DNA from 2 places in the Paenibacillus sp. 1-18 genome. Region 1 is predicted to be linked to the other one. Evidence: riboswitches for the same ligand, from Rfam matches in the RefSeq annotation. Region 1 holds a riboswitch; the other holds the start of a gene.
What was found. A riboswitch is a leader RNA that binds a small molecule or an ion and turns the genes downstream of it on or off. The one in region 1 is predicted to bind cobalamin.
Positions count from the first base shown of each region.

Region 2: linked by a shared signal. The riboswitch ahead of L693_RS0104365 (ABC transporter substrate-binding protein) and the one ahead of L693_RS0106950 (5-methyltetrahydropteroyltriglutamate--homocysteine S-methyltransferase) in region 1 are both predicted to bind cobalamin.

Region 1 covers NZ_ASSB01000101.1:16,358-20,597, forward strand. The annotation lists gene L693_RS0106935 (anaerobic ribonucleoside triphosphate reductase) at 1-1,301, shown strand, start outside; gene nrdG (anaerobic ribonucleoside-triphosphate reductase activating protein) at 1,298-1,795, shown strand; cobalamin riboswitch at 1,945-2,144, shown strand; partial or broken gene L693_RS0106950 (5-methyltetrahydropteroyltriglutamate--homocysteine S-methyltransferase) at 2,305-2,812, shown strand; gene L693_RS32350 (hypothetical protein) at 2,861-3,028, shown strand; gene L693_RS0106955 (PadR family transcriptional regulator) at 3,632-3,961, shown strand; gene L693_RS0106965 (3-ketoacyl-ACP reductase) at 4,233-4,240, shown strand, end outside.
Region 2 covers NZ_ASSB01000066.1:42,961-47,200, reverse strand. The annotation lists gene L693_RS0104370 (FecCD family ABC transporter permease) at 1-800, opposite strand, end outside; gene L693_RS0104365 (ABC transporter substrate-binding protein) at 797-1,804, opposite strand; cobalamin riboswitch at 2,007-2,216, opposite strand; gene L693_RS0104360 (histidine phosphatase family protein) at 2,295-3,056, opposite strand; gene cbiB (adenosylcobinamide-phosphate synthase CbiB) at 3,044-4,015, opposite strand; gene cobD (threonine-phosphate decarboxylase CobD) at 4,005-4,240, opposite strand, start outside.

The sequences.
Region 1 (4,240 bases):
GGGCAGGGGGACAGATTCCGTTCACTTCACTGAATTACGGGATGTGTACCTCCGCTGAAGGACGACTTGTCTCGCAATCACTGCTGGAAGCCACGATTCGCGGCCTGGGCAGCGGAGAAACTCCTATTTTTCCACAACATATTTTCCAGTGCAAAAAAGGGATTAACCAGGCAGAGGGCGATATCAACTACGATTTGTTCTTGAAGGCGGTAGAATGCTCCAGCAAACGGATGTATCCCAATTTTGTGAATGTGGATGCTACCTTCAACCTGCCCTATTACCGTGCAGATGATCCGGATACCATCATTGCAACGATGGGCTGCCGTACCCGCACCATTTCTGACCGTTTCGGCAGAAATCGGCAGAGCGGCAAGGGCAATCTCTCGTTTAATACGATTAATCTGGTGCGGCTCGGGATTGAATATGGCATTTGCACAGGCAAGCGCAAGCTGCCTGACCGGGATGGCTTTGACGCCAAACTGGAAGAGGTTATGCGCATTGCTGTGGATGGACTCATGCATCGCTATCATATTCAAACTAGCCAGCCGGCCAAAGCGTCAGACTTTATGATGCGCGAAGGGGTATGGGAAGGCGGAGAAAAGCTGGAGCCGGATGAACAAGTGGGAAGCGTGCTCAAGCACGGTACACTGTCGCTCGGGTTTATCGGGTTAGCCGAATGCATGAAGGCACTGTATGGCAAGCATCACGGAGAGGACGACGCTGTATACCGTGAGGCTCAGCGAATCATCACTTCCATGCGCATGTATTGCGACCGGATGAGCGAATATCACAACCTGAACATTACGTTGTTCGCTACACCTGCCGAAGGTCTGTCCGGCAAGTTTACACTGCTGGACCAACGTGATTTCGGAATTATTCCTGAGGTAAATGATCGGGAATACTATACGAATTCTTTCCACATCCCTGTGTATTACACGCTCCCGGCTGCCCGTAAAATCAGTTTGGAGGCTCCGTTCCATAATCTGTGCAACGCCGGTGCGATTTCGTACATTGAACTGGACGGTAATGCACGGAATAACCCGGATGCGTTTCTTAAAATTGTACAGTATGCACTCGGTCAAAATATCGGCTACTTCTCCATCAACCATCCGGTGGACCGCTGCACAGACTGCGGCTATGAAGGAATTATTGGGACAAGCTGCCCTCAATGCGGCACAGACGAGGAGCACACCCACTTTCAGCGCTTACGTCGGGTAACCGGATATCTGACAGGGGATTATACCGTTCGCTTCAATGCTGCCAAGCAGGCCGAAGTTCGCGATCGGGTGAAGCATAAGTGAATTTGTGCGGCTATATTCCGGAATCTCTGAACGAAGGGGACGGCCTGCGCTCGGTCGTGTTCATTAGTGGTTGCCGCCATGCCTGCCCCGGCTGCTTCAACCCGGCGTCGTGGAGCTTCCGCGCAGGTGAGCCATTCACACCGGAACGACAACAGGACGTCATCCGTGACATCATGGATAACCCGTTGTTGGATGGGCTGACCCTGTGCGGAGGAGACCCGTTCTTCTCGGCGGCGGAATGCTCGCAATTTGTACGTGACTTTCGCACAGCCTGTCCCGACCGAACCGTGTGGGCCTATACGGGTTTTGTCTATGAGGATTTGCTTGCGGATCAGGCACGACGGGAGTTGGCACTGCTGTGCGACGTGATTGTGGACGGACCTTTTGTAGAACAACAAAAGGACCTGACCCTCCGCTTTCGAGGCAGTCGCAATCAGCGTCTGGTGGATGTAAAAGCCAGCATTCAGGCTGGTCATGTCGTTTCATTAGCTTGAGATCATCTTATTCTCTGCCAAATCGTTATGCCCTCAGACAAGTCCCCCACTTCTGGGAGGGCTTGTCTTTTTTTCTATTGCGCATCCCGTCCGTTTCACTTATGATGATGAACAAGTATACGAGTGCATAAATATTCGTCATACCTTAATTTCATAGCTTGGAGATAGGTGTCTGTTCTATTCAGTTCAGGCTTAAAAGGGAAGCCGGTGCAAATCCGGCACGGTCCCGCCACTGTATACGGGGAGTTTTCAGCTATTCATACATCCACTGGTCCACACATAGACCGGGAAGGATCGCTGAAAGTCATGATCCGTGAGTCAGGAGACCTGCCTATTTCAACAACATCGCAAGTACCTACGGGAGATAGGGAGGTGTTAAGAGCAGTCACCGTATTTTGATTTTTTAATTTCGGAGGCATTCTTTCCCCTACTCATTTTTAAGCCTTGGGGATGGAATGCCTTTTTTGGTACGAAAAAATAAACTGGCTGCCAGCTAGGAGGAAAAGCATATGTCCATGAACAAATGGCCTGAATGGTCCGGCTTGATTAGCAGTAATCTGGGTTATCCGCGTATCGGCGGAAGCCGGGAATGGAAGAAAGCGTTGGAACGCTTCTGGAACGGCAGCATTGACGAAAAGCGAACTGCATGTCGAGATGAGAAGGTTGCGCCTGGAGCATCTGCGCAAGCAGCAGGACAAAGGAATTGACCTCATTCCTGTCGGAGACTTCTCCTATTACGATCACATGCTCGATACATCCGTCATGTTCGGCCTGGTACCGGAACGTTTCAACTATCAGCCCGCAGGTCCGGTTCCTTTATCCGTTTATTTCGCGATAGCTCGTGGGCAAAAGGGGGCTACCGCCAGTGAAATGACCAAATGGCTAGATACCAATTACCATTACATCGTGCCTGAATTGGCAAATGCAGCCCCGGTGTTCACTGAAAATAAACCCTTACAGGCTTATCTTGAAGCCAAGCAGGAGCTGGGCATTGAAGGCAAACCGGTCATCATCGGTCTCGGCGTGTACGATATCCATAGTCCACGTATTCCCGATGTGTCCGAAATGCTGAATATGATCCAGCGTGCTCTGCGCGTCCTGCCATCAGATTTGTTCTGGGTGAATCCGGACTGCGGCCTGAAAACCCGCACCAAGGAGGAATCTATCGCCGCATTGCGGCAAATGGTGGAGGCCGCTCAGACCGCCCGAGATGCGTTGGCTGTATCCAACTGAGTTCTTTATCGTGTCACATCAACGCCATCATTTTCACAAATCCCCTTTCCGGTCCTTTCTGCTTAAAGCCGGAAGGGGGCCATTCAAGATCATATAATGTATATGCACCTTAGGCATTCCGGTATTTTTCCACTATGGACGTATAATGATGGTGGATAGATTTAGAATTTGGAAATGGATAGTCGACGTATATGACATATACTGTACCCCCGTTTCCAGTCCATCTTTTGATCAATTTTCCATAAAAAGTAATCTTTAACTCTGCTGAATACTTTACAATCTATCATTTTAATAAATGAAATTAAAGCAGCGTTCTATTTGCAACATTCGTCAGTATTCGGGATATTCCCAAATTAAATTGCTTTCTTCTACAATATTCGCTAAAATATGCAGCCTTCGGAGAAGCAAAGCCCGTCATTTTACCCGAAGGTTTTTTCATAAAATTTAACACCTTGCATTAATCAGTACATGATGTTAAATTATACCTGACTACTGTTCTATGATTAGTACCTGTGATAAATTAAGCACAACACACGTTTCTTCCTTATTACTCCGAACAACATCTATGAAGCATTGATAACATCCAGAAAGGGAGAACCGCTCGTGAATGTGAACATCCAATTCAAAAAAGGGGTGCTAGAACTGTGCGTTCTGGTTCTAATTGGTCGCAGGGACCGATATGGCTACGATTTGGCTCAGGCCGTCTCCCGTCATATTGAAGTAGCCGAAGGGGCTTTATATCCACTGCTTCGCCGTTTGGTATCAGAGGGATACTGCACAACCTATTTACAGGAATCGGCTGAGGGACCTCCCCGCAAATATTATCGGCTGACCGATACAGGCAACCATTATACGATAATGCTTACACAGGAATGGAATGATTTTGTCCATCATGTCGCAAGCCTATTGGAGGAAGGAATTCCCGATGAATAGAGAACAGTTTCTTATAAGCGGGACCGAGAATTACCAAGAGCCAGGCAATCCCGCTACTGTTTCTCAATTTGTTAATCTCCATCCCGATTCTAGCCACTCTGTGGGTGATATGGGCTTCGTTGGCCTCAGCATCGGTTAGCTTCGTTGCTGCTCCCCAGAGTACGTTACCTTCTTCCTCAGTGGAGGCGAAATTTGGTTCGAGGAACTTAAAATTGTATAATGTAACCATGTGCTCATATGTACACACCGTTATTTATAAGGAGGAGACTGGATGGAACT
Region 2 (4,240 bases), on a different contig from region 1:
ACTCCACATACCGAGACAGCGGCAGCTGTCAGCAGTGTGGATACGATCAGCACAGATAGTTTCGTGGCATCTACCTGAACTCCCATGTGAGCCGCCTGACGTTCACCCAAGGCCAGAATATTCAGCACCCTTGCCCGGTTCCACAAAAACACTAATCCTATGACCACATAAGGTAAAAGAATTCCCGTATATGACCAACCACGCAGACTGAGACTTCCCATCGTCCAGTACAATATTTCATTGACTGTTTCTTTCGACATGGCTGTCAGAAAGGAAACAACCGCACCCAGAAAAGATTGCATCACCACACCCGACAAAATGAGACTTTGTGTCGGAATCTTTCCACCTTCCCGTGCCAGCGTCAGCACCATCCACAGCGTGAGCATTCCGGTGAAAAACGCCACCAGCGGCAGCGTCCATATGCCAACAAATGAAAACTGAAGCCCCCAATAAATCAGCACCGCCGCTCCTACCGAGGCACCCGAGGACACTCCAAGCGTGTATGGATCAGCCAACGGATTGCGAAGCACTCCCTGAAATCCGGCTCCCGCCAGCGCAAGCGCTGCACCTACCAGCATTCCGAGTAACACCCGTGGTAGTCTGACCTTCAAAATAATCTGCTCCGAGGACGTATTCCAATCGGGTGTAAACGTCTCACCTAATCCCGGTAGATGATTAACCAGAATACCTGTGATTTGGCTGACCGGAAGCTTGGCCGAGCCCATGCCGAGACAGAGCAGCAACGTCAGCAGCAGCAAGGCCAGGCCTACACCTCCAAAGCCGATCAGTCTACGGTTCATTTGAAAATTTCAGGATACACGCCTTTGGCCACTTCCTTGAGACCTTCTGTCACGCGCGGACCCGGACGGCTGATCAAATTATCATCCACGGCAAAAACCCGGTTATTGCGAACAGCCGATATTTGATCCCATCCACTGCGGGCTTTGATAATCTCGCCAAGCGTCTGACCTGTTTTGTCGTCCTTGACACTTTTGCTGTACAAAATCACGTCTGGATTTGCAGCAATAATATTTTCCTCGCTGATCTGGTACCAGCCCTTCTGGGTCGCACCTACATTTTCGCCGCCTGCCAGTGTAATCAGCTCGTCCATAAATTCACCCTTGCCCACCGTCCAGCCAGGTGAAAACTCAACATACACTCGCAGCTTCTGGCCTTTGCCGATATTTTTAACACCGTCCTTCACTTCCGCTACATCTGCTCTCATCTTGTCGGTCACCGTTCTTGCTTCTTTCTGATGATCGGTGATTTTCCCATATAATTCGATGTTAGCTATGACATCTTCAACCGTTTTCGGTTCGGTTTTAAAAATCATAATTCCCATATCACGCAGCTTGGTGGTAGCCTGCTCACTAAGGGATATCCCTGCAAAAACGACATCCGGATTCGCAGCAATAATCGCTTCTTCATTCGGCTTCATAATACCGCCCATTTTGGGCTTTTTTGTCGCCGCTTCCGGGTAGTCGGAGTAGTCGGATACGCCGACTATTTCTTTATCCAGCCCGATCGCGAACAGCGCCTCGGTTTCTGCCGGGGAGACGGAAACGATCTTGTCCGGCGCTTTTTTGAACGTGAACTCCTGGCCTGTTGCGTCCTTAATCGTTAACGGGTAAACCGTTTTGCCCGGAGGCTCTTTTGCAGCCGCTGAATGTCCCGTCTGCTGCGAAGAAGCCTGATTTCCTTTATTTTCGGCGTTTTTTCCATTCGCGCCACATGCACTCAGTACAATCACTAAGACTAAAGCCAATAGACCTGTTGTCCAGACCTTTATTTTTTTTCCTGACATGCTTTACACCCCTCCATAAAAATCGTAAGAGCATCGCTTGAACATCATCCGCTAACTTTTAAATCCAGCCTCTTTCCCTTCAAAAAAACCCCGCATCCTTATATCAGGACACAGGGTCACGTTAGCGCAGATCATGCGCAGGCGGCAGCTTCTTCCGCATGGACAGTCACTGCGAACACGTCATCCTTTCCTCGAAGGATTATGGTGAGAGGCGGACGGGCAGGTATCCTGACTTATAGCAAGCTGCCGCAGCCCAAGTTCCTTTATATGCTTGACGGCACATAAAGCAGGGCTGATAGGCAATTACCATTTACAGTGGCGGGACCGCGCCGGATTCACACCGGCTTCCCTTTTAACAGCGAGTAGATGAAATTTCCATTACACTGCGCTGACCTCGTCTGCTGGATATTTGATGTAGTGTTAGTCAAGCCGTTCTTTTACTTGATGATTATAGGTTAAAAAGAGACTGCTTACAACCCAGACAGCCTGTTTACCAGTTCTCGTCTAGTGAATGAGAAAGTATCTTCGCCATGAACTTGTGTGGCTCTATCAGCCTCAACTGAATTCTCAATGCCTCTCCCGGCTTTGGATGTAAGCTCCAAAAACCGTGTCCCGGAATTAGCATATGAGCCAGCTGGCGAATGACGCCGCCATGCGTGACGACCAGAACAGAGGGAGGGGCATCAGCCAAACTTAATTGCTGAGGCTCCATAGCAATTCGCCACTCATACAGAGAGTCAAGAAATTCGTGCAAACGATGCTCAAATTTTGCCCAAGATTCCCCTCCAGGAGGCGTGATCCGTTGCGGCTCATCAATCCAGGCACGATACAATGCCACATTCTTAAGCATGTCATACGTTTTTCCGTCCCATTCACCAAAATCAAGCTCTCTCAGGCGTGGCTCCATAATAGGGGACTTGGCGGATAGAGTGCGTCCAGCTTTTAATTCTGATTCTGGCAAAATGATCTGTAGGGTCTGGCGACACCGCATCAAATCGCTGCAATAGATTCGAGCAAAGGACCGACCCTGCAGCTTCTCCCGCAAAGGCTCCAGTTCCTGCCCTGCTCCCGCTAGCAAACCAATATCTGTGTGTCCTAGATATCGACGCTCCCTGTTCCACAGGGTTGTGCCGTGACGTACCAGCACAAGCTCCAGATCCCATTGCGAATCTTCATTAACATGTCCGCATGCCTGTTTCTCCTGTTCCTTCAAAATGTATTTCAAGGTCCCGTCACTCCTCACTGCGTCCATTCCAAGGCAAAGCAGCCTGCGGCTCCTAGCAGACACAATCCAACAAACATGCTGGACACGGTGAACATCAGCCGGATTGTGTGCCGGATATCCTCCGACTCCATCGGTCGTATCCGATCGCCCATGTATGCACGAAAGGAGCGGACGCCGTGATAGACGTTAAAGCCTCCAAGCCGAATCCCCAGCGCACCGGCAACGGCCGATTCCGGGAAGCCGCTATTCGGGCTTGGGTGCAGACGAGCATCGCGCTTGACAGTGCTCCAGCTTCTTGCAGCATCATGCCGATGCATCCACGCCGCTACCATAAGCATAACCGCTGTCAAGCGTGCCGGAATGTAGTTAGCTACATCATCCAGCCGTGCCGAGGCCCAGCCTAAATGCAGATACTTTTCATTTTTGTAGCCAACCATGGAATCGAGCGTATTTACGGCACGATAAGCCAGCGCCAAGGGGGCCCCTCCGATCAGGGCATAAAAAAGCGGAGAAATAATCGCGTCAACGATGTTTTCTGCGACCGTTTCGACGGTACCGCGTACAATTTCAGGCTCATCCAGCTGCTGCGTATCCCGCCCGACAATCATACCGAGCTCCCGGCGTGCCGCAGGCAGGTTACCCGCCTGCAACTCGCGGTAGACTGCCATGCCCGCTTCCTTGAGTCCTTTGGAAGCAATCGTGGTTGCGATCAGAATGATTTCTGCACCAACAGACAGCCACGGGTGAACCCAGGCAAGCAAACGCAGCAGCGCCCAAGCGAGCGCAAAGGCCCCTCCCGCCACAATAAGTGGCAGCAGCAAGCCGGCGCGTTTCAGTCCACGGTCGCTGCTGACCTGACGGCGAATCGCCTTTTCCAGCGCTGAAATGACATATCCCATTCCGATGACCGGATGCGGCAGCCACCTCGGATCGCCAATTAGCCTGTCCAGAAGATAGGCCGCTAAGATAATCAAGCTAACTGTCACGCCAACGCTCCTCCTCCAGCACTTCACCCAATGCAGACAGCAGTAAGCCGTTGGCTTCCGCGTCCTTGACCGCAATCCGAAAATGGCTCGCCGTCAGCCCTGGATACATAGCACAGCTACGAATAAGAATTCCACGCTGTCCAAGCGCCTGCTGCACAGCCAATGCACTCCACGTTCCCGGCGCCCGTACCAGTACATAATTCGCTTCGCCGGGAATGACGCCGC